Regions from separate parts of the Vibrio fortis genome, predicted to be linked through region 2. Evidence: predicted binding sites of a transcription regulator. Region 2 holds the regulator's gene; the other holds the start of a gene.
What was found. The regulator PurR, encoded in region 2, represses purine synthesis genes. The targets are predictions, from matches to a motif close to TNANGNAAACGTTTNCNTNA.
Positions count from the first base shown of each region.

Region 1: purE (5-(carboxyamino)imidazole ribonucleotide mutase) is a predicted target of PurR. The motif match lies at 10,871-10,890, and genes of this name have one in related genera.

Region 1 covers NZ_AP025487.1:3,208,916-3,221,382, reverse strand. Annotated here, with positions in the region: gene OCV50_RS14385 (TrkH family potassium uptake protein) at 1-1,378, opposite strand, end outside; gene trkA (Trk system potassium transporter TrkA) at 1,399-2,775, opposite strand; gene rsmB (16S rRNA (cytosine(967)-C(5))-methyltransferase RsmB) at 2,867-4,147, opposite strand; gene fmt (methionyl-tRNA formyltransferase) at 4,236-5,183, opposite strand; gene def (peptide deformylase) at 5,217-5,732, opposite strand; gene OCV50_RS14360 (LysM peptidoglycan-binding domain-containing protein) at 5,873-6,949, shown strand; gene dprA (DNA-processing protein DprA) at 6,959-8,071, shown strand; gene OCV50_RS14350 (DUF494 family protein) at 8,074-8,550, shown strand; gene OCV50_RS14345 (DNA topoisomerase family protein) at 8,563-9,135, shown strand; gene OCV50_RS14340 (5-(carboxyamino)imidazole ribonucleotide synthase) at 9,177-10,307, opposite strand; gene purE (5-(carboxyamino)imidazole ribonucleotide mutase) at 10,313-10,798, opposite strand; gene OCV50_RS14330 (L-threonylcarbamoyladenylate synthase) at 10,997-11,554, shown strand; gene hemF (oxygen-dependent coproporphyrinogen oxidase) at 11,576-12,467, shown strand, end outside.
Region 2 covers NZ_AP025487.1:1,133,798-1,146,264, reverse strand. Annotated here, with positions in the region: gene mukF (chromosome partition protein MukF) at 1-266, opposite strand, end outside; gene cmoM (tRNA uridine 5-oxyacetic acid(34) methyltransferase CmoM) at 403-1,185, opposite strand; gene elyC (envelope biogenesis factor ElyC) at 1,301-2,176, shown strand; gene torR (two-component system response regulator TorR) at 2,289-3,002, opposite strand; gene torD (molecular chaperone TorD) at 3,259-3,906, shown strand; gene purR (HTH-type transcriptional repressor PurR) at 4,227-5,231, shown strand; cyclic di-GMP riboswitch class I at 5,403-5,487, shown strand; gene OCV50_RS05185 (TfoX/Sxy family DNA transformation protein) at 5,616-6,206, shown strand; gene OCV50_RS05180 (TVP38/TMEM64 family protein) at 6,331-7,011, shown strand; gene OCV50_RS05175 (DUF2007 domain-containing protein) at 7,026-7,346, shown strand; gene OCV50_RS05170 (alpha/beta fold hydrolase) at 7,438-8,235, opposite strand; gene glgA (glycogen synthase GlgA) at 8,480-9,934, opposite strand; gene glgC (glucose-1-phosphate adenylyltransferase) at 9,924-11,141, opposite strand; gene topA (type I DNA topoisomerase) at 11,671-12,467, opposite strand, start outside.

The DNA.
Region 1 (12,467 bases), 1.2 Mb from region 2:
TACCAAAACTTAGCAACCATTTTGCTGCATCTGGAAGTGGTGCAAAGTTTCCTGTTGGACCAATCACACTACCCATGCCTGGGCCCACGTTGGCCACCGCGGTGATTGCACCGGAAATGCTGGTGATTGGATCGAGTCCCATCGCACTTAAGCCACCTGCAATTAAGATAATAGTAATAAAGAACATCAAACCAAAGGCCACTAAAGAGCGAACGATGTCGTCGTTGACTGGCCGTTGGTTGTAACGCTGAACAAATACGCCTGAAGGGTGAATCAGTTTCATCATCTGTTTGTGCAGCATGGTCATTGCGATCTGGAAACGGAATATTTTGATGCCACCAGAGGTTGAGCCTGAACATGCTCCTGCCATCATCAAGAATGCAAACAGAGTTGTTGGCAGAGCCCCCCAAGCGGTGAAGTCTTCTAAGCCAAACCCTGTGGTGGTGACCACAGAGACGATATTAAACATCGACACACGCAGAGCATCCATTACGGAGTAGCCGTCGCGTATCACTAACCACATTGAAATCACAACACTTGAGGCGAGAAAGAGGTAAGTGAAACCTCGAACCTGAGCGTCTTTGTAAAGCGGGGCGAGTTTACGTCCGCGCAGGGCGCTAACAAACAGTAGGAAAGGTAGTCCACCTAGGAACATAAATAGGGTGCCAACCCAGTGCGCACTGTTGGAGAAGTGGTTCATCGAGCCATCAGAGGTGGAGTAACCGCCTGTAGAGAGCGTAGTAAAGGCGTGGTTGATGGCATCAAACATCCCCATACCGGCAAACAGATAGCTGATAAAGCACAGCCCTGTTAGTACCAGATACACGGCAACAATGTTCTTGGCTACCGTTTTAGCGCGTGGACTACTTTTATCAGACCAATCCGACGATTCGGTTTGGAATAAGCGCATACCACCAACATTGAGCATTGGTAGTACGGCTACCGCCATCACAATGAAGCCGACCCCACCTAGCCACTGCAAGATAGAGCGCCACAGCAGGATACTAGGCGCCATGTTATCTAGACCACTGAGAACGGTAGAACCGGTAGTGGTGATACCGGACATGGTCTCAAAGTAGGCATCGGTAAAGCTAATATGGTTGATGAACACAAATGGCAATGCGGCAAAGGCGCTGGCGATGGTCCAAACTAGTGAGGTAATAAGGAACATGTCCCTGACCCCAAGGCGGAAGTGTGCGGTTCGGCCTAAGCTCAGGCAGATAAAGGCGATCACATGGGTGATCACCACCGATTGACCAAACTCTAGAAAGCCACCCGTTCCCGTAAAGAATGCCACCAGAGTTGGCACATACATGAACAGGGCGAGCTTGGAGAGCACCAACCCAATAACCAATAGAATGGGGCGTAAGTTAACCATGATGTTTTACTGGTGCGTTCTTATAGGAAGAACGGACTCGGTTGGAATAGCGACTCAACGTCCGGGACGTATTTTTTATCAACCAAGAACATCACAACGTGGTCATCTTGTTCGATCACAGTTCTATCGTGCGCGATAAGAACCTCTTCACCACGCACAATCGCACCAATAGTGGTACCTGGTGGCAGTTTTATGTCGCCAATCGCTCGGCCGACAACCTTTGAAGTGGTTTCGTCACCGTGAGCAATGGCTTCGATTGCCTCGGCAGCACCGCGACGTAGAGATGATACGTTGACGATATCGGCACGACGAACGTGCGTCAGTAGCGCAGAAATTGTGGCTTGCTGTGGAGATATCGCAATATCAATCACACCACCTTGTACTAGGTCGACGTAAGCACCGCGCTGAATCAGCACCATTACCTTCTTAGCACCCATTCGTTTCGCCAACATTGCTGACATGATGTTGGTTTCGTCTTCATTGGTGAGCGCGATGAACACGTCTACTTGGTCGATATTTTCTTCGGTCAGTAGTTCTTGGTCTGCCGCATCACCACAGAAGACGATGGTGTTTTCAAGCTCTTCAGACAACTTCTCGGCACGGGTGTAGCTGCGTTCAATCAGCTTGATGCTGTAGCTCTGCTCTAGGCGCTTCGCTAAGCTGGCACCGATGTTACCACCACCAACAATCATGACGCGGCGATAAGGCTTCTCAAGGCGTTGTAGCTCACTCATGACAGAGCGGATATGGTTACTTGCCGCAACGAAGAACACCTCATCATCGGCTTCAATGATGGTAGTACCTTGTGGTCGAATTGGACGACCTTGACGGAAAATAGCAGCTACGCGGGTATCGATGTGTGGCATGTGCTCGCGCAGCGCTGACAGTGCGTTACCCACTAGTGGGCCACCATAGTAGGCTTTTACCGCTACTAGGCTTACTTTTTGCTCAGCGAAGCTGACGACTTGAAGTGCGCCCGGGTATTGGATTAGGCGTTCAATGTAGCTGGTCACCAGCTCTTCTGGAGCAATAAGGTGGTCAACAGGGATAGCACCAGACTTGAACAGTGCTTCTTTCTCTTCCAAGTATTCAGGAGAGCGAATACGGGCAATTCGGTTCGGAGTATTAAACAGAGAAAAGGCGACCTGACACGCGGCCATGTTTGTCTCATCCATATTGGTTACCGCAACCAACATATCGGCATCTTGAGCACCGGCTTCGCGCAGTGTATTCGGGTGGCTGGCATAGCCATTGACTACCCTAAGGTCATATTTGTCCTGAAGTTCACGCAGTCGGTCGCCATCGCGATCGACAATAGTGATGTCATTGTTTTCACCTACCAAGTTCTCAGCAAGGGTACCGCCTACTTGTCCAGCACCTAGGATAATGATCTTCATAGCCTATCTCTTATTTTTTGTTATTTAACGCCTTGGTGATATTCACCACAACGAAACAGCGGCTAAGAACCCCTTCTTAGCCGCTGTATAATTATGCTTGTTTCACTAACACTGCGTAGTAGAAACCATCCATATCTTCTTCACCAGGTAATATTTGACGACCTGGTTGTTCGATATCGGAGCCGACAAGTGTTGCATCCGTCGTACGCTCAAGGAACGCTTTCACTTGAAGTACGTTCTCTTGTGGTGTGATAGAGCAGGTCGCATACACCATAGTGCCGCCAGCTTTTAATTGTCCCCACATTGCGTCCATGATTTCGCTTTGCAGCTCTGCGAGTGCTTGAATGTCTGACGCTCGGCGTAACCACTTGATGTCTGGGTGGCGGCGAATTACACCAGTTGCCGAACAAGGGGCATCAAGCAGAATACGATCAAATTGTTCACCACTCCACCACTCTTGTGGGTATCGAGCATCACCACAAATGACATCAGCACGCAATTGGAGGCGCTCTAGGTTGTCATAGACGCGGTCTAGACGTTTCGGGTCTGCATCGATCGCAACCACTTCTGTGTCGTTAGTGTGCTCAAGGATATGTGCAGTTTTACCACCCGGAGCGGCACAGCAATCCAGAATCAGTTCGCCATCTTTTGGCGTCAAGTAATCAACCGACAATTGTGCAGCAGCATCTTGTACCGAAATCCAACCTTTATCAAAGCCTGGAAGCAGAGTGACATCGCACGGCGCAGCTAATTTTATGGCATCTGCAGCTTGTGAGTGCAGACTGTATTCAATGTTTTCGTTTTTAAGTAGCTCAGCGTATTCATCACGGGTGTGATGCTGGCGGTTCACGCGCAGCCACATTGGTGCCTTGCTGTTATTCGCTTCGACAAGTTGCTCCCATTGATCTGGGTAGCTTTCTTGTAGCATTTTTAGGATCCAGCTTGGGTGGCCGTACTTGCCAGCGTTGTGACTTACCGCAGCCTCATCCAGAGCTTCTTGATCGCGTAGGTAATTGCGTAGTACCGCGTTGATTAAGCCACTTAGGTTCTGCCCGCGCAGCGTTTTGGTCGCTTCTACTGTCTCACCGACGGCTGCGTGCGAAGGGATACGCATGAAGCTCAGTTGGTAAATACCAACCAGGATCAGGTGATGGAAAACACGTTTCTTGCCTTTTAACGGGTTGTCCATTAATTGGTTGGCGATAGATTCTAGGCGAGGCAAGTAGCGCAGAGCGCCATAACAGATCTCTTGCAGTAGAGCATGGTCACGTGGGCGGATCGTTTTTTGAGCCGCAGGTAGTGCGTGTGAAAGAGAGTGGCCTTTATCGACAACTTGAAACAGGACATTGGCAGCAGCAGCGCGAACATTCATGGGGAGTACCGACTATTATATTGAATACATGAGGACATCTCTGCCCTCGTAAAGGTTATAGACTACATTGAGTGCAGTCTTGCAAGGGTTAGATGAGCTGCGTGCCCACCTCAAACCAACTTGCGCGAGAGTTCAAGATATCTTGTACTGACATCGCTTTTTTGCCCGGTACTTGTAGTTGTTCAAGAACAAGGACACCTTGTCCGGTTGCTACATAGATGCCGGTTTTATCCGCTTGCAGAATGGTACCTGCTGGCTTATCAGTGGTTTGCTCTGCCACACGGCTTTGCCATACCTTGATGCTGTTTTCTGCGGCTTCAAAGTGACTCATTGGCCATGGGTTGAAGGCGCGAACACAGCGCTCAATATGTGCTGCGTCGTCACTCCAGTTGATGCGCGCCTCTTCTTTGCTCAGCTTCTTCGCGTAGTTAGCAAGTTCGTCGTCTTGCTTCTCTGCAACAGCTTTACCTGCAGCGATGTCAGCTAAACACTCAACAAGAGCATCAGGGCCAAGACCAGCGAGCTTCTCGTACATTGAAGCACTGGTGTCGGTTGCTTCGATTGGTAGCGTAGCAATGCTGAGCATATCACCCGTATCTAAGCCGATATCCATCTGCATGATAGTTACGCCTGTCTCTGCATCACCTGCCCAGATAGAGCGTTGGATAGGCGCAGCACCACGCCAGCGCGGTAGGATAGAGCCGTGAACATTGATACAACCCAAGCGAGGAGTGTCTAGCACCACTTGAGGTAGCAGCAGGCCATAAGCGACTACAACCATGATGTCGGCATTAAGATCAGCCAACTCTTGCTTCGCTTCGTCTGACTTGAAGTTCTCAGGTTGGTAAACCGGAATATCATGTTCAAGGGCGATGTTTTTAACTGGGCTTGCCGTTAGCTTCTTACCACGACCTGCAGGGCGATCCGGTTGGGTGTAAACCGCAATAACTTCATGCTCCGAAGACAACAACGCCGCCAAGTGACGGGCGGCGAAATCCGGAGTACCTGCGAAGACAATTCTTAAAGACTGACTCAAGGTAGGCTTCCTTCTAATTAGTTTAACTAGCGCTTATTTTGCTTGTTTCTCGTTGAAACGTTTGATCTTAGCTAGTTTATCTTGAATACGTTTGCGCTTTAGTGGCGATAGGTAATCAACAAACAACTTACCTTCTAGGTGATCAAGCTCATGTTGAACACAGATAGCCAGTAGGTCGTCAGCGTCGAAGGTGTACTCTTTACCATCGCGGTCTAGTGCTTTCACGGTAACTTCTGCCGCACGAGGCACAAGTGCGCGAGCACCAGGAACAGATAGACAACCTTCTTCGATGCCATCTTCACCGCGCTTCTCGATGATTTCAGGGTTGATCAGCACCATTGGCTCATCACGTGTCTCTGAAATATCGATAACTACAATACGTTGGTGGAAATCAACCTGCGTTGCTGCAAGGCCAATGCCCTCTTCGTCGTACATGGTTTCAATCATGTCATCAACGAACTTTTGAATCTCTGGGGTAACTTCTTTTACCGGTTTCGCCACGGTACGTAGACGATCATCTGGTAATGTTAATACTTGTAATACAGACATATACACTCGAAATATTGAACTGTGCCGAAACAGCTTAAACCTTGTTGGCTCAATTCTAGACATTTTATAGGCCAAATGACAGCATCCTGAAGGTAATTCTACGATTAGATGTCATATATCCAGACCAAGGAACCGAGGTCATGCGCCATTTTTTAACAAGGTTATCGCTAGTTTTTCTACCATTTTCAGCCGCGACACTGGCCCAGCAACCCCCAACTCCTCTGAACATAAAACAAGACGCGCCCAAGACGTACATCGTGGAGAAAGGTGATACCTTGTGGGATATTTCAGAGATGTACCTCGACAGCCCTTGGTTATGGCCGCGTTTATGGCAGGTGAACCCAGAGATAGATAATCCCCATCTGATTTATCCAGGGGATAAGCTCTCCCTAGTTTGGTTGAATGGCCAGCCCGTCTTAAGCCTTAAACCCGTTATTAAATTGAGCCCTAAGATTCGAGTTAGAGACAAAAAAGCAGTACCGACGGTCGATGAGGGGCTTGTTCTTCCGTATCTTCAATCGGACCGACTCGTGACTCAATCGGAGGTCGACGCAGCTGAGCGTGTATTGGGAACCAGCGATGGGCGCAAGTTTTTAACGGCTCAAGATCGACTGTTTATCTCAGGACAACAGCAACATCAAAAGTGGGGTATTTACCGAGCGGTTGCGGAGTATCAACGCAGTAACCCTCAGTCTTCGATGATATCGCTGCGTTTAGTGGCTAATGCTCGCCTTCATTCCGTAGAAACCTCTTTTAGTAGTTTGCAGGTCGATTCTCAGCAGCAAGAGATTTTAGTGAATGATGTAGTGCTGCCTGTATTGAATATCGATCAAGCCACACTGACGACGACCTTTTACCCGACTCCGACTGCTGCAGGGCAGTTTGCACATATCGTAGGGTCCTTGGAGGGCGGGAAATTCAGTGCCAAGAATCAGGTGGTGGTGATTGATAGAGGTACACACGACAACCTTCGCCAAGGTTCGATGTTTTCACTTAGTCAGTCTGGCGCTGTGGTCTATGGTCAGCAGGGTGACTACAGTTACGACAGTGAGACATTGGGCGATAAGATCCAATTGCCAAATACTGAGATAGGGAATCTGATGGTAATAAGGCCCTATCAGTATTTCAGTTTGGCTTTAGTCACTCAAAGCAGTAAACCTATTAGTCAGGACACCTTGGCTGTGTCACCGCTCCTAAGTGATGGCTCAGGCGAGTAGGGTTCTCTCATGACAGAGCAAGAGCTAGCGGCGTGGTTGAGGTTAAGTTTTGTCCCTAAGTTGGGTATGAAGCGTCTTAAGCGCTTGCTGGCTATCGATTCACCTCAAAATCTTGTTGATTACACCCACGAACAGCTGTCGGCTCTTGGTTTTTCAGATTCGCAAATAACCTACCTCAAATTCAAAACTGAGCCTCTAATTGAAGAGTGCTTAGCATGGCAAGCACAAGATTCGACACATCATATCGTTACTCACCAATGTGCAGCGTATCCACCTTGCTTGCGACAGATAGCCAGTGCGCCGAGCGCCTTATTTGTGCGCGGCAATATTAAAACACTGAGTGACCCTCAGATCGCGATGGTCGGCAGTCGCAATGCGAGCTTGGAAGGCTTGCAAACAGCCAAAGCCTTCGCTCGAGAATTCGCCCAGAGTGGTTTGATTGTTACTAGTGGCCTGGCGCTCGGTATTGATGGTTATGCCCATGATGGAGCCTTGTCGGGTGGAGGAGAAACCTTTGCTGTATTAGGCTCTGGGTTGAATGCGGTTTATCCGGCTCGTCATCGTAAACTCGCGGAACGAGTCGCAGAACAAGGGGCGTTAATCTCTGAGTTTCGCCCTTCTGCTAAGCCGCGTCCTGAAAACTTCCCGCGTCGTAATCGCATTATTAGTGGCTTGTCGCTAGGTACATTGGTGGTTGAAGCGGCGGAAAAGAGCGGTTCCTTGATTACGGCTCGCTACGCATTAGAACAAGGGCGTGAAGTCTTTGCTTTGCCAGGTTCAATACACAGCCCTACCAGTCGTGGAGGAAACAGTTTAATCAAGTCGGGCGCTTGCCTAGTGCAGAGTGCTCAAGATGTCCTTGTTGAAATAAAAAGCCTATTAGATTGGTCTATTGAAGTACAACCCAGTCTGTTTGATGCGCCAACAACTGACAATGCAAATGAACAATTGCCATTTCCACATCTGTTAGCTAACGTAGGGTTAGAGGCGACACCCGTTGATATTTTGGCACAGCGAACCCATATACCTGTGCATGAGGTCATGATGCAGCTCTTAGAGTTAGAACTTTTAGGGCATGTTGTTGCAGTTTCTGGTGGCTATATTCGAAAGGGGAGAGGCTAGCTATGATGATGGACATTCTGATGTACCTGTTTGAAACCTACATCCATAGCGATTCTGAATTGCAGGTGGATCAAGACGAGCTTGAAGAAGAATTACTTCGAGCAGGGTTTCACCAAGACGATATTTATAAGGCGCTTCACTGGTTAGAAGATCTCGCTGCATTGCAAGAAACCGACAGCCAAGCGGCGATTTCGGTCTCTTCGAATACCTCCATGCGTGTGTATACCAAGCGAGAAATGGCACGAATCAATCTAGAGTGTCGCGGCTTTCTTCTATTCTTAGAGCAAATTAATGTGCTGACCACTGAAATTCGTGAGATGGTGATCGACCGAGTGATGGGGTTAGAAACCAATGAGTTTGAGTTGGATGATCTCAAATGGATTATCTTAATGGTGCTGTTTAACGTACCAGGTAATGAGAGTGCTTACACGCAAATGGAAGAGCTGTTGTACACCAAAGAGCAAGGTATCTTGCATTAATACAGGCTTGTCATGAGTAGTAAGATCGATCATCAGCTTTTTTCCGCCCATGAGCATGCGCTCGAACATGAAGCGTGTCCTCAGTGTGATGGTGAGTTACAGCTTCGTCACGGTAAGCACGGCCCGTTTATGGGGTGTACTCATTACCCAGCATGCGACTACATCAAGCCGCTGCATCAAAACGATGGACATATCGTCAAAGAGCTCGGTGTGCCTTGTCCTAAATGCCAAAGTGAGTTGGTATTAAGACAGGGGCGCTACGGTATGTTTATCGGCTGCAGCAGCTATCCAGAGTGCCATCACATAGAGTCACTCGATCAACCGAAAGAAGAACAGACGCAAGCGCCACAAGTCGCCTGCCCAGAGTGTGGAAAAGGCCATCTTGTTGAGCGTAAGTCTCGCTACGGAAAACTGTTCTTTGCATGTGATAACTACCCAAAGTGCAAGTTTGCAGTAAATCAGCCACCGATTATTGGTCGTTGTGAAGTTTGCCGATTCCCATTGTTGGTCGAGAAGAAAACAGCACATGGCGTTAAAAAGCAGTGTGCTGATCGAAAGTGTCACCACATTCAAGAACAAGCATAAAAAACGGCGCTCATTGAGCGCCGTTTTTAATTGATTTTAACTTACTGCATCTGCTCGGCAAAATCATGGATTGCAGGGTAGGCTGCTTTATCCAGAATATTCGCTAGACCGCAAAGCGTGCGTTGCAGTTCTGCAGTGTAGTCAGCACTGACGTTGATGTGACCCATCTTACGACCTGCACGTTTTTCTTTGCCATACCAGTGAACGTGGCACCCTGCTTGCGCTAGGATCTCATTTGGTAGTGTGTCTTCACCAAGGATATTGATCATTGCAGTCGGGCGAATCAGCTTAGTGCTACCTAACGGCATACCACATACGGCACGAAGGTGATTCTCAAACTGACAAGTCTCAGCACCTTGTTGCGTCCAGTGACCAGAGTTATGAACACGTGGCGCAATCTCGTTAACGAGTAGTGCACCTTGAACATCAAAGAACTCAAGCGCTAGCACACCAACGTAATCCAAGCGCTCAGCAACCGCAGTGAACATCGTCTTAGCTTGTTCCTGTAGCTCAATGTCATCAATCGCTGTCGATAGACTCAGCACTCCATTGGTATGAACGTTTTCAGCCAATGGGTAAACCTGAATTTCGCCATCTTTACCACGAGCACCAATTAAAGAAACCTCACGATCAAATGGGACAAACTCTTCTGCAACAATCGCTTGGTTGTCGGTCGCCGCGATGCACTCTGCCATCTCCGCCCAAACACTTTCCACTGCGTCTAATGATTTAAGACGCCATTGGCCTTTGCCATCGTAGCCACCTAGTGTGCTTTTAAGCACCATAGGTAGGCCAACATGCGAGATCGCTTGGTCAAAGTCTTCGCGAGCGTTGATCACCGCGTATTTAGCGTTCTTCACACCTGCTTGGTCGAGCAGAGCTTTTTCAAGACGACGATCGCCGCCCGCTTTGATCGCTTCGGTTGTCGGTAGGAACTTGCCACTGCGCTCACACACTTCAAGTACATCATGAGGGATGTGTTCGAACTCAGCAGTAATGACGTCCGCGCGCTCTATCGCATTTTCTAAGCCGTTACCTAGAATCGCTTGCGTTAATGGATGAACAATATTTTTGCTGCCAACATCAAAAGCAGAAATTTCAATATTCAGCGGTGCCCCAGCTAGGGACATCATACGAGCAAGCTGGCCCGCGCCTAACACAAGAACATGCATGGGAATTAGTCCTCTGCAGGGTTTGGATTAGCAAGTACCGTTTCTGTTTGTTCAGAGCGGAATGCTTCTACTTTTGCCATTACTTCTTCATTGTGTGTACCAATGATTTGTGCCGCTAGAATACCCGCGTTCGCTGCACCTGCTTCACCGATAGCTAGCGTGCCTACCGCGATACCTTTTGGCATTTGCACGATAGAAAGCAGAGAATCCATACCCTTCAGCGCCTTCGACTGAACAGGTACACCAAGAACTGGAACACTCGTAAACGCCGCAGCCATACCTGGTAGATGAGCTGCACCGCCCGCACCTGCAATGATCACCTTAATACCACGCTCTTTTGCGCTAGTTGCGTAATCTGCTAATAGTTGAGGAGTGCGGTGAGCAGAAACCACTTTTGTTTCGTACGCTACGCCAAATTGATCCAACATATCTGCTGCTAGCTTCATTGTTGGCCAATCAGATTTAGAACCCATGATAATACCGACAGTCATCTCAAACTCCTTCAGGTACGATTTGATTAAGTGATTTAGATAATTTGCGCGCATTATACGGGGAAAATTGCTTAAGGAAAACGTTTGCGTCAGTCAAAGTTGCCATTTGATACATTTTATAAACAAATAGCTTTAGTCACAGTTAGTGATTATTTGTACACTTAACGAGTTTAATAGCAGAAATAGGTGAGGCAACCCGTGGACAACTTTCAGAATACTTTACAGGCATTACAACAAGGTGAAGTCATCGCTTACCCAACTGAAGGTGTATTTGGTGTGGGCTGCGACCCTGATAACCCGCAAGCCATCCAAAAATTACTTGAACTTAAACAGCGCCCGGTGGAAAAGGGTCTTATCTTGATTGCTGCTAGCTATGAACAGCTGCTTCCCTATATAGATGAAAGCCAACTCACAGCCGAACAACTGGCCAGTGTGAAAGCGACATGGCCAGGGCCAGTTACTTGGATCATGCCAGCTAGTAGCCAAGTGACGGATTGGGTGAGTGGTCAATTCGATTCAATAGCGGTACGTGTAACCGATCACCCTTTGGTACAGAAGATGTGTAATGCGCTTGGAAAGCCGTTAACCTCTACCAGCGCAAACCTGTCGGGTGAGCCGCCGTGTATGACCACAGAAGAAGTGAAACAACAGCTTGGTCATAAGCTGGTGGCAATACTTGAGGGTGAAACGGGAGGCCGTGATAAGCCAAGTGAAATCCGTGATGCCAAGACTTCTCAAATATTAAGACAGGGCTAAACCCTGCACAAAGGAAGAAACATGTCAGCAATTGATAAAGATGCGGTAAAGCAGTTCTTGCTCAACTTACAAGATTCGATTTGCCAACAGCTAGAACAAGCCGATGGTGTTGCGGCGTTTGAAGAAGACGCATGGCAACGTGAGCCTGGTGAGCGTCTTGGCGGTGGTGGGCGTACGCGTGTTATGACTAATGGTGCCGTATTTGAACAGGGTGGAGTGAACTTTTCCCACGTCGCAGGCAAAGAGATGCCAGCATCAGCGACTGCACATCGACCAGAGCTTGCCGGCCGAAAATTTGAGGCTATGGGTGTTTCCTTGGTGATCCATCCTAAGAACCCATATATCCCAACCTCTCATGCCAATGTACGATTTTTCATTGCAGAGAAAGAGGGTGAAGCGCCTATCTGGTGGTTTGGTGGTGGCTTCGACTTGACCCCGTTCTACCCATTTGCTGAAGATTGCCAATCTTGGCACCAAACAGCGAAAGATCTATGTGCTCCATTTGGCGATGATGTTTATCAGCAACATAAAGAGTGGTGTGATAAGTATTTCTACTTGCCTCATCGTGATGAAACTCGTGGTGTAGGCGGCTTGTTCTTTGATGATTTAAATGAGTGGGGCTTTGAGAAGAGTTTCGCTTACATGCAAGCGGTTGGTGAAGGTTACGCACAAGCTTATTTACCAATTGTTGAGCGACGTAAAGAAACCCCTTACGGTGAGCGCGAGCGTGATTTCCAGCTCTATCGTCGTGGTCGCTACGTAGAGTTCAATCTAGTCTATGACCGTGGCACCCTATTTGGTTTACAAAGTGGTGGGCGTACTGAGTCGATCTTGATGTCGATGCCACCACTGGCACGATGGGAGTATCGATACGAACCTCAAGAGGGTTCACCAGAGGCGTTACTGTATACAG
Region 2 (12,467 bases):
TGTTTTACCAGTTCATTGATTGCATTGTTTGCGCGAAACGCTGAGGCTTCGCCGGTATCTTCGAACAAACGAGTGACAATGGTAAATGCATCGTGCAATTCACCCTCACCTAACTCTTCATCGAACCTTTCGTTGCTTAGTACTGCGATAGCAATTAGAAATGCCAATCGCTCAGGCGGCAAGTTTAATGAAAAATCATGCTGCTTGACCCAGCCCACCAACTCATCAATTGGCTGCTCTTCGGCAGTTTGAGTCATTTCACTCATTGTGGTTCCTGTTACTGTTCTTTGTAACACCGAGCAACTGTCGATGTTACGCCTTTTCTTTATAACGCTAGCTACGAGATTATCGACTGTAGCCTAGTAATGCGATGACAACTCTTGTATCACATTCTCCGCTTTTTTATTCTGGTTTTTGCGCCCAAACGTGAATATAACGACCTAAAGAGAGGTAAGGTTCTTGACGGCATAACTGCTTCTCAAGCTCAAGCACATCTTCGAATTGGTAGTCGCCCATGTACTCCATGTTTCCAATGTAATCGCTAAACGAGCGAATACCCGACTTTCCTTTGATCTCTAGACCAGCCTCTTCTATCCATTGATAGACCTCTTCAGGCTTCAAACCTTTTTGGGGTTGCAGCTTAAACCGTTTTCGATGTGGCATCCCATTTAATACATGAGGAATATTGCCACAAATCACATTTTTAAGGACTAATCCGTGATGGTTGTAAAACATAATTGATGCCACACCACCAGGCTTCACTTGCTCGAGCAAGATATCCAAGGCCTCTTTTGGATCGGCCAACCACTCCATCACGGCATGAAACATCACCATGTCCACTGGCTCATCCATATGCTGTGCAATATTTTGAACCGGAGAATGGATGAATCGATACTGTTCAAGCAAGCCGGCTTTATCAATATCTTGCTGTGCCAATTTCAGCATTTCAGAAGAAAGATCACACAGTGACACCTTATGTCCCAAGCTAGCTATCTTTTGCGACATCTGTGCTAAACCGCCTCCTGCATCCAGAATATGCAAAGGTGTATCATCGGTTTTGAATGTGCTTAACGCTTGCTCTAAATCTTCCCATACGATGATCTGACGGATCTCTCCTTTGTCAGAGCCGTAAATATTTTTTGCAAATTTGTGGGCGATATCGTCGAAATTACGGTCTTCAGTCACAGCTACTTGGGTTATCATGTCCTATCGTGCCTGCTATTCTGTCACAGGAATTTCAGGAATAAAGAGGCGATGTCTCTTTTTAGTACTAAGTGATGTTTTTTCGGACTATTCGGATATGTTTGAGCTGAAAAAAGTAGTGTCTTCACTGTTGATGCCACTGCCAGCAATGTTAATTCTCGCTTTTCTGGGCTTGGCCCTTGTTATGTTCACTACAAAACGTAAAACAGGGTGCCTTATCACGCTGTCTGCACTATGTGGTATTTTCCTCATCGCGTTCCAACCTGTTTCTAGTCAACTTCTCATGCCAATGGAACGACAGCACACTGCTTTCTTGCCGACCAATGAACCCGTCGACTATGTGATGGTATTGGGCAGCGGCCATGTGGTTGATGATCAAATCCCGCCAACGTCTGAGCTCAGCCGTACCGGTCTCATGAGACTTAGCGAAGGCATTCGCATCCAACGAATCTACCCTGGCGCTAAATTGATTCTCTCTGGTTATGGTGGTGGCACTGAGGTCAGCAACGCCCGTATGATGGCGAAAGTTGCCCTTGCATTGGGTGTATCTAAACCCGACATCATCTTACTTGAGACAGCCAAAGATACATGGGAAGAAGCGCGCCAAGCAGCGGCATTCGTAAAAAACAAACGAATGGTACTCGTCACGTCAGCAAGCCATATGCAGCGCGCTCTTAATGAGTTCCATGATGCTGGTATGAAGCCGATTCCAGCACCCACTAATTACCTTGCGCAAGACGGTATCGAGCAACCTTGGAATAAGTACATGCCGAAAGCAATTTACTTGGAGCAAACCGAGCGTTACTGGCATGAAACCATGGGATTGGTTTGGCAATCACTGCGCGATTGGCTAGATAATCAGAGCTCTGAAACCCAAGAGCCGATCGTTATCCCTGAACCATCAACCCTTGACGATGACGCCTCCACAGTGGCCGATGCATCACTGACAAATGACGAACAGCCAGCGCCCTAAACCTGTTTAGAGGTGGTTGCGCAATACTAAGCTAATAACACAAACAAAAAGCCGAGATACTGAGTATCTCGGCTTTTTCATTTTCGATTGTTGAGCATTTTAATTCTGAGCGTTAATCGCCAGCAAACATGTAACCTTCACCATGAACCGTCACAAAGATTTGTGGGTTCTTTGGATCAAACTCCATCTTCGCACGCATGCGACGAATCAGTACGTCGATGGTACGATCATTTGGCGCGTCTACACGGTGGCTAATCATGTTTAGGATTCGCTCACGGCTTAATACTTGGTTCGGGTATGATGACAGCGCAACCAATAGCTCATATTCAGCTTTGGTTAGCTTCACAGGTTCACCATTCTTACTCAGCGCGCGACGTGGAATATCAAATGTCCACTCGCCAAAGCGAACAATAGATTCATCTTCCGCTTGCTCCGCCACACCTGATGGTGACTTGCGAGCAGCCGAGATTCGCCAAAGTAGATTTTTCACTCGAACCAACAACTCGCGAAGTTCGAATGGTTTAGTAACATAATCATCTGCGCCCATCTCTAGGCCTACAATTTTGTCGATGCTATCCGTGCGTCCAGTAACTAAAATAATCCCAATGTCTGATTGACTGCGTAATTCGCGAGTTAGCATCAATCCATCTTCGCCTGGTAAGTTGATGTCCAGCATAATGAGGTCAACGTTATTCTCTTCTAAAACGTTTCTCATTTGCGCGCCGCTTTCTGCTTCGCTTACTGTGTAACCTTCGTTCTGGAAATATCCAACCAGCTTACTACGGGTTACCACATCATCTTCTACGACTAATACGTGATAGCTCATCTACACCACTTTTCTTATTTAATAGTTTCAGTGACTATTCTATTCATAACTAGTAACAATTCTAGTAGTACGCAAGATAAAAGCCAGAAACCTGAATTTTTTTTGATACAAGACAATCTTAAACCTTGCTATTTAACCTCCATCGCAATTCAATATAGGCATTACTACTAACGAGTAACTTTGCAGTTTGCAAATACAACGGTTAGTCAGCCTTCGTACCGCAGATATTACGAAAGACGATATTAGGATTATTGAGATGAAAGAAACGAAAGCGTTCAATGAACAACGAGCTGAAATTTACTGGTGGCTATCGAGCCTGTTCGCAAAAGAACTGACTCAAGAAGAATTGGATAACTACCACTCGGTTGAGATTCGTTCGTTTTTAACTGGTCTCGGTGATAATGAAACACTAAAACCAGCCATCAATAGTCTAGTCGATGCGCTTAACCGATTGCAGAACCGTGAAGATGCTCAGTTAGAGCTTTCATCAGATTTTTGCGAATTGTTCCTAAAGTCTGACAAGTATGGCGCTCTACCGTACGCTTCTATTTACCTAGACAAGAGCGGCCTTTTGAATGCGAAGCCTGCTCAAGATATGGAAGCGATCATGGCTTCTTATGGTATTGCAGTAAACCAAGACCTAAAAGAGCCGGCCGATCACCTAGCCATCGAATTAGATTTCCTAGGCAACATCATTATTCGTTCAAACGATCTTGAAACCGAGCAGGAACTAGAAGCGGCTTTCACTGCACAACATGAGTTTGTTGAGCAACAACTTCTTAGCTGGGTTCCACAATTTGCAACAAAATGTCGTGAATTTGATGAATTTGGTTTTTACGCGTGTGTTGCAGAATTGCTAACTGCCTTCTGTAAACTTGATGCGCAATATTTAGCTGGTGAATAAATTCACTAATGACTAAAGGCACAATTTAGGTAGAATGTGACAATTCACCCAGATTTCTGGGTGAATGTTATTGCGAGTATTTTCTAGTCAGTCTAAAATTGTGACCGCAAACGATAAAATATGAAACATTCTCGAAATGCTATGCTTTAAATTAGCTAAGAGCATTTCGGTGTTAAGACAAGCCGCTCTCATTAGCGGTTTTTTGTTTTTTAGCACTTTAGTACCGAGAGAGCCCTACAAATTCTAAGCTCTTGTTCTGGTAGCTTAAACGGCTACTTACTCCGTACTTCTGAGAAAGTAGCTATCAATAGGATAAAGCCATGGCAACTATAAAAGATGTCGCTCGCTTAGCCGGCGTATCAACAACCACCGTTTCTCACGTGATCAACAAGACACGTTTCGTAGCAGAAGCGACTCAAGAAAAAGTAAACAAAGCCGTAGACGAATTAAATTACGCACCAAGTGCGGTTGCTCGTAGCCTGAAATGTAACTCTACACGCACTATCGGTATGTTGGTCACTCAATCAACCAACCTATTCTTCTCTGAAGTTATTGATGGTGTAGAAAGCTACTGTTACCGTCAAGGTTACACGCTGATTCTATGTAACACTGGTGGTATTTACGAGAAGCAACGTGACTACATCCGAATGCTTGCTGAAAAGCGGGTAGATGGCATCTTGGTGATGTGTTCAGACTTAACAGAAGAACTTCGTGAAATGCTTGACCGCCATGCTGACATTCCAAAAGTTGTTATGGACTGGGGCCCTGAGAGTTCACAAGCGGATAAGATCATCGACAACTCTGAAGAGGGTGGCTATCTGGCAACTAAATACCTAGTTGAACGTGGGCATGAGCGTATTGCTTGTCTAAGTGGTCATTTAGATAAAGCGGCATGTGTTGAACGTATCGCAGGCTACCGTCGTGCATTGGCAGAAGCTGACATCCAAGCAGATGACAACCTAATTCTTGAAGGTAACTTCGAGTGTGATACTGCAGTTATCGCAGCAGATAAAATCGTCGCAATGGAAAACCGCCCTACTGCAGTATTCTGCTTTAACGACACGATGGCACTTGGTCTTATGAGCCGCCTACAGCAGCAAGGCATTAAGATCCCTGAAGATATTTCTGTGATTGGTTACGACAACATTGAGCTGGCAGAGTACTTCTCACCACCACTGACAACGGTTCACCAACCAAAACGTCGTGTCGGTAAGAATGCGTTTGAAATTCTGTTGGAGCGCATCAAAGACAAAGACCATGAAAAACGCGTATTCGAGATGCATCCAGAGATTATCGAGCGCGCTACAGTAAAAACGTTAAAGTAACGTAAACTTTAGATAATTCTAATAAAACGCACCGTTTGGTGCGTTTTTTTTATTTGTTAAAAGTAAAAGCTCAGTTGCATATTAAGGCAACAATTAACTGAACCGAGATCACACTTTTGAGCAACAAGTGTGAACCTCATTCAACAAAAAACTTTATTCTTAATTATACAGTCACGCACAGGGCAAATCACTTGAAAGGGTGAGACGCAAAGCCTCCGGCCTAACCCATTATTGGTATGGTAGCGGGGTTACCGATGGCAAAATGCAGTATTTCCTACCTTTAGTAGTAATTTACGGCTTATTGACAATTTTATTGCGACATTTTGCTAATCTCTCGGACCTGCTTATTTGGTGGCGTAATTCAAATACACCGAGATAAACAATATGGATAAACCGATACTCAAGGACTCAATGAAGTTATTTGAGCCACTTGGAAAGATAAAGTCACGCTCAATGTTTGGCGGTTTCGGCCTATTTGCCGACGACACTATGTTTGCATTGGTCGTAAACAACCAGTTACACATTCGAGCTGACAAGAATACTACTTCACAATTTGAACAACAGGGCTTTGAACCTTACGTTTACAAGAAACGTGGTTTCCCAGTCGTAACTAAGTATTTTGCCCTCCCAGAAGACCTCTGGCAGGCTCAAGAACGCATTATCGAACTGGCAAAAGCCTCCCTTAACTGTGCTAAAGAAGAGAAGCAAATTCAGTCATCGGCTAAACCGACCCGATTGAAAGATCTGCCGAACCTTCGTCTTGCTACAGAGCGTATGCTGAAAAAAGCAGGTATCGACACAGTTGAGAGCTTGTATGAATCAGGTTCTGTTAATGCTTACAAAGCAATTAAAGAGTCTCATTCATCGAGTGTTAGCTTAGAGCTACTTTGGGCACTTGAAGGTGCTATCAATGGCACACACTGGTCTGTGATACCACAACAAAGACGCGACGAGCTCATCAGTTATATAAATTAGGTCCAAATCACCTAATTGCAAAAAGCCACATTTTTGTGGCTTTTTTTATTTTCTTTTGAAAGTTAATCTTTCCTTCGCCTGTCTAACTATACTAACAATAAGCAAAAGATTAAGGGACGCTCCTATGAGTAAGAAAATGATTTTAGGCATAATTTTAGTTGCCACAATCGTGTTGCTAGCCGTCAACTTTGGTCAATACTTGACTCTCGAAAATGCCAAAGCTCAGCAGGCACTTCTTAATGACTATATAGAGACTAACTTTGTTGTCGCAGCAGCGACCTACTTTATCCTCTATATAATGATCACCGCATTTTCTATTCCAGGTGCTGCTGTGGTTACACTTCTCGGCGCAGCGCTATTTGGTTTCTGGACGAGTTTATTACTGGTCTCTTTTGCAAGTACCATAGGTGCGACATTAGCATTCCTGAGTAGTCGCTTTCTATTGCGTGACTGGGTTCAGGGTAAGTTTGGCGATAAGCTCTCTACTATTAACCAAGGTGTAGAGAAAGACGGTGCGTTTTACCTATTCTCACTGCGCTTGATTCCGGTATTCCCATTCTTCCTAATTAATTTGTTGATGGGCTTAACACCTATCTCCGTAGGACGCTATTATTTGACTAGCCAATTGGGGATGTTGCCAGGTACTGCGGTTTACCTAAACGCAGGTACTCAGTTAGCAGAGATCGATTCTCTGTCAGGTATTGTCTCTCCTTCAGTATTGCTTTCTTTCGCACTACTAGGTGTGTTCCCAATTGCAGCTAAATGGATCATGAGTAAGTTTCGTTCGGCGCCAGTCGCTGAATAGATAAAGGAAAATTGATGAAAATATTCAGCGCTGCAAACCCAACTGAGGCTCACATCATATGTGGGCTTCTAGAGAGTGAAAAAATCGCCTGTGAAGTGCGTGGGGAAGGATTATTTGGTTTAAAGGGGGAAATCCCTTTCTCGGAAGAAACAGACCCATACGTATGGCTTTACGAGCCTTCTGATGCGACAGCAGCTCTGAATCTCATCAACGCCTATAAGAAGCAGCAAGATTCGATTATCTATGAAGAGTGGCGCTGTACACAATGTCATGAAGTCAACGAAGCTCAGTTTGGGTCTTGTTGGCAGTGTGGTTCACCTTGCCCCGAAACATAGACCGTCGTAACAAGAGTCCCCAAAAAAAAACAGGAAGCCTAGTCGCTTCCTGTTTTTGTATATCCGTGGGTCATACCCCAACACATTACCGCTATTTGATTTGCTTTTGAATAAACTCGATAGAGCGTTGGTTAAACTCTTCTGGCTGCTCAACATTACAAACGTGACCACAATTGGCAATCTCCACCAGTTCACTCGACTTGTGTGCCGCGACCATCTCTTTAACTGGCTTGATGAACATATAGTCACGCTCTCCCATCAGATACAAAGTAGGAATAGGTAATTCTCGTTCTTTGAAATATCGCATCAAGGGGTTAACGTCTGCAGTGAGAATAAACCAACGCTTAAACTCTTTCTGACATAGTTTTTTCGCTTCGCGAATGAAAAGGTGTCTAGACTCGCGCTGGCTCTTTTGCGGCATCACAATGTATGCAAACAGACTATAGAGCCACATATAAGGAATGATGTGTTTACTCAAGTTGCCTAACTTAACCAAGACTTGAGAGCGCGTGTTCAAGCGTGTTACAGCCCCGCCCAATACCATTGAACGAACTCGCTCGGCAGCCAACTCAGCTACATTTCGAACAATAATAGTACCCAGCGACATACCAACAAAGTGCGCTGAACGAATTTTAAGATGGTCGAGTACTTTAAGAATATCGAGCGTTACCGCTTTGAACGTGTAACGGTTGCTGATCAACTCTTTCAAAAGGTTGTCAGACTTACCGTGTCCTCGTAGGTCAATCAACAACAAATTAAAGTGCTGTTTGTAAGCTTTGATCTGCTTAAACCAAATGGACGAACTCCCACCAGCACCGTGGACGAAAACGACCCACTCATCACTAGTCGGGTGATTGAATGTTTTATGGAATAATAAACTCTCAGACATACCTATCGCTTTAATTCTACTTATTTGCTTGAACACCGGGGAAATGTGCTTGGTAATGATAGCACGCTATTAAACCGATTAAGTGATAGTAGTGTCAATCATCTTATCAGTGTTATGAATAGCTCAACCACAATTACTCCCAAAGCGTTATATGGAATTATTGGTAATTTAAACGTTTATTGTGACACATTAAAAACGAAAAAAGGTGTTCACTATGGAACACCTTACATTTCACATTCCCAAGTTACAACGCTGTGTGATACATCTCTAAATAAGATTTAGCGGCATCTTCCCAGCAAAAGTTCTGTTGCATAGCATAGAGCTGAACGCGACGAACTTCGGCAGGTCTTTGAGCATAAAGCAGTAAAGAGCGGTGCAATACTGAAAGCAAAGCTTGAGGCGTTGGCTCTTTAAAAGCAAAACCCGTAGCTATTTCAGGATTATCATCGTAATGATTAACACTGTCTTTCAAACCACCGACTGAACGCACAATTGGCAGCGTGCCATAAGCCATGCTGTAAATCTGATTCAAACCACAAGGCTCAAATTCCGATGGCATTAAGAAGAAGTCCGAGCCAGCTTCAACCAAATGTGCCAGTTCGTTATTGTAAGCTTCCACAAACGAAAACTTCTCTGAATGCAACGCTGAAAGCTCTTTAAGCTGACTTGCCAACACCGGATCGCCTGTACCTACTATCACAATTTGCAGATCGTTCTTTAAGAACTCTTCAATGATTGGAATTAAGTAGTGAACGCCCTTTTGGTTCGTCAAACGACAAACCATTCCATACACGGCGCAATCTACCTCAGGAAGGCCAACGTCTTGCTGCAGCTTTTGCTTACAAGCAGACTTGCCTCGCGCCATACTAAGTTTAGTGGCCTTGTATTTGCGCGGCAGATAAGCATCCGTTTCAGGGTTCCATGATCCATAGTCACAGCCGTTTAAAATTCCAAATAGGTCATTAGAACGGTGTTGGAACTCTTTCGCCATACCATGGCTGCCAAGTTCTGTTTTGAGCTCTTCCGCGTAAGTCGGGCTAACGGCGTTAATCTTGTCTGCACACATCACGCCAGCTTTCAGCATGGTGACATGAGTGTCACTGACTGCTGCTTCCGGTACATATCGACCGTGCATTTCTGGCAGATTTTGCAACTCATCATATGAGAATACGCCCTTAAAGACGGCATTGTGTATCGAAATAACACTACGCATATCTTTGAAGAAATCGTGCTCTTGATAACGAGATTTCAGCAGGTATGGAACAAAGCCAGTATGCCAATCGTTGGCATGAACAATATCAGGTTGAAAGCCTAACTTTGGCAGCATGTCGAGACATGCCGCACTGAAGAACGCAAATCGCTCACCGTTATCGGCGTAAGCTTGATTGTTCTCAGCATACATTTCCGGGCGGTCAAAGTACTGTTGGCATTCAATACCAAAAACTTGCACACCTTCAACGCTTAGTTTCTTAACTTGATAAGCCGTATGAGGCCAGTGATCGAGTTCAGTCGACAAAATAACTTCAGCCGACTCAACATTTGGGATTTTGCTGTATGCGGGGATGGTCACTCGAACGTCCTGTTCGAGTGTTTGCAACGCTTTAGGCAGTGCCTTGGCTACATCAGCCAAGCCACCACTTTTAATTAAACCTTCAACTTCAGACGCTACAAAAAGTACCGAGAGAGTCTTAGTAACCAACTCGTGCTCCTTTAGGGATTACGACAACACCATCTTCTGAAACATGGTAGTGCTTTTTATCTTCTTTCAGATTCACACCGATTTGAGTGCCCGGAGCGATATCTGCATCTTTATCGACGATAACACGGCGAAGAACACAGCCCTCACCCACTTTAACGTCGCCAAGTAAGATACTTTCGCTGATATCACAAGCAGATGCAATATTACTGCGGAAACCAAGTACACACTTCTCGATTCGCGAGCCGCGTACGTAGCTACCGTTACATACCAAGCTATCGATGATCTGCACACGTCCGTTTGCAGAATCTGTAAAGGTTGCTGGCGGTAGTGGCGGGTAGTAAGTGTGAAGTGGCCATTTACGGTTATATAGGGAGAATGGCGCATCTTTTTCTAGCAGGTCCATGTGTGCCTGCCAGTAAGCGTCTATCGTACCCACATCGCGCCAGTACACTTCTTCTTTCTCGCCAGTGATACGGTTGGTGCTGAAGTCGTAAACAAACACGTCACCACGTGGGAACATGTTTGGAATGATGTCTTTACCAAAGTCATGTGAAGAGCCTTCACGATCTGCATCTTCTACCAGTTCAGCAAACAATTCGTTCGCTTCAAACACGTAGTTGCCCATTGAAACGAGTGCAGAATCAGGGTCACCTGGAATTGGTTTAGGATTCGCCGGCTTCTCTTCAAAGCCAATCATACGCCCTTCTGCATCAACTTCGATAACACCGAATTCTGATGCTTCAGCCAAAGGCATACGTAGAGCAGAAACCGTCAACGCCGCTTTCTTCTCTTTGTGGAAATCAAGCATTTGCTTAATGTCCATTTTATAGATGTGGTCAGAACCAAAGATACATACTTGATCCGGTTCTTCTAGTTGCATGAAACGAAGGTTCTGATAAATCGCATCAGCCGTGCCTTCATACCAACGCTTACCCGTACGCATTTGCGCAGGAATTGGGTCGATGAATCTATCTGTTATCCCACTGATATTCCAACCTTTTTTCATGTGATGGAATAGTGATTGCGACTTAAACTGTGTCAAAACGTAGATCTTCATCAGATCAGCGTTTACGAAGTTGTTTAAAGCAAAATCAATCAAGCGGTAGCTTCCGCCGAATGGAACCGAGGGTTTGCTGCGAGATTCAGTTAAAGGTCTTAAGCGAGAGCCTTCACCGCCAGCAAGAATCATTCCCAATACACCAGCCATTTTATTCTCCATATATTTATAGCTTGTCGATGTTGGTACTTAATTAAGGGGTAAACCTTTGGGGGCAAGCACCAACTCTTATTTTAGGCACTTAGTACATATCCATTCATATTCAGTGACAAAATACTAAGCCAAACGTTGTTATCTGTGCACTATTCTTTGCACTTGGTTTTATATACGTTATCGACTTTTCAGTCGATTTCAATTTTTAAGATGCCATTCTGTGGTATGTGAAACGATTGCTTTTCCAACTCTTAAAGCAGCTCACATTACAAAGACTTTCAGAAACATTACATTAACAATGAAAACACATGCCTTCTACATCAAAATGGTGATCTACTAATTACAATATTTTAATTCAGTTACATTAATGTTAATGCTCGCAAAGAAAACACACTTTCTTTTCCAAATTATTTCACACATCAAAAGAATTTATTTTTCACCTTTGAGACAAATATTGCACCGCGTTGCATAAAAACTCATATTCAAAACAAAAAAAAGCAGCCAAACTAGGCTGCTTTTTTGTTAATTATTTTTCTTTAGGCTTTTTGCGCTTATCGGTGACTTCCCATTTTCCATCAATAAACAACGCTGTCCAACCAGATGGCTTACCATCGACTTCAGTACGTACGTAATTCTCTTTGGTCTTACGGCTAAAGCGGACTACTGTTGGCTTGCCATCAGGGTCAGCCACAGGCGCAGTCGTTAGGTATTGGAACTTCGGTGAAATTCGGTCTTTAAATCGAACCAACTCTTCCACTAATGGAGCGCGAGTTTCACGAGATTTAGGGAAGTTGCTTGCTGCCATAAATAGACCAGAAGCACCGTCACGAAGTACGAAGTACGCATCTGAGTTTTCACATGGAAGCTCAGGGAAATGCACAGGGTCTTCCTTCGGAGGCGCGACTTCACCGTTCTTCAGGATCTTACGCGTGTTCTTACAGTCATCGCTTGTACAATCCATGTACTTGCCAAAGCGACCGTTTTTCAGAACCATGTCTGAACCACATTTGTCACATTCAACAACCGGACCATCGTAACCTTTAACTTTGAACTCACCGTGCTCTACAACATAACCATCACAGTTCGGGTTGTTACCACAAACATGCATCTTACGCTTGTCATCGATCAGGTAGGCGTCCATCGCTGTTTCACAGATAGGACAACGCTTCTTAGCTCGCAGTGCAGCAGTTTCAACGTCTTCTTCAAGAACATTGATAATGCCTTCTTCGTCACCAAGGTTAATCGTCGTCTTACAACGCTCTTTTGGTGGCAATGCATAGCCTGAACAACCAAGGAACACACCAGTAGACGCGGTACGGATAC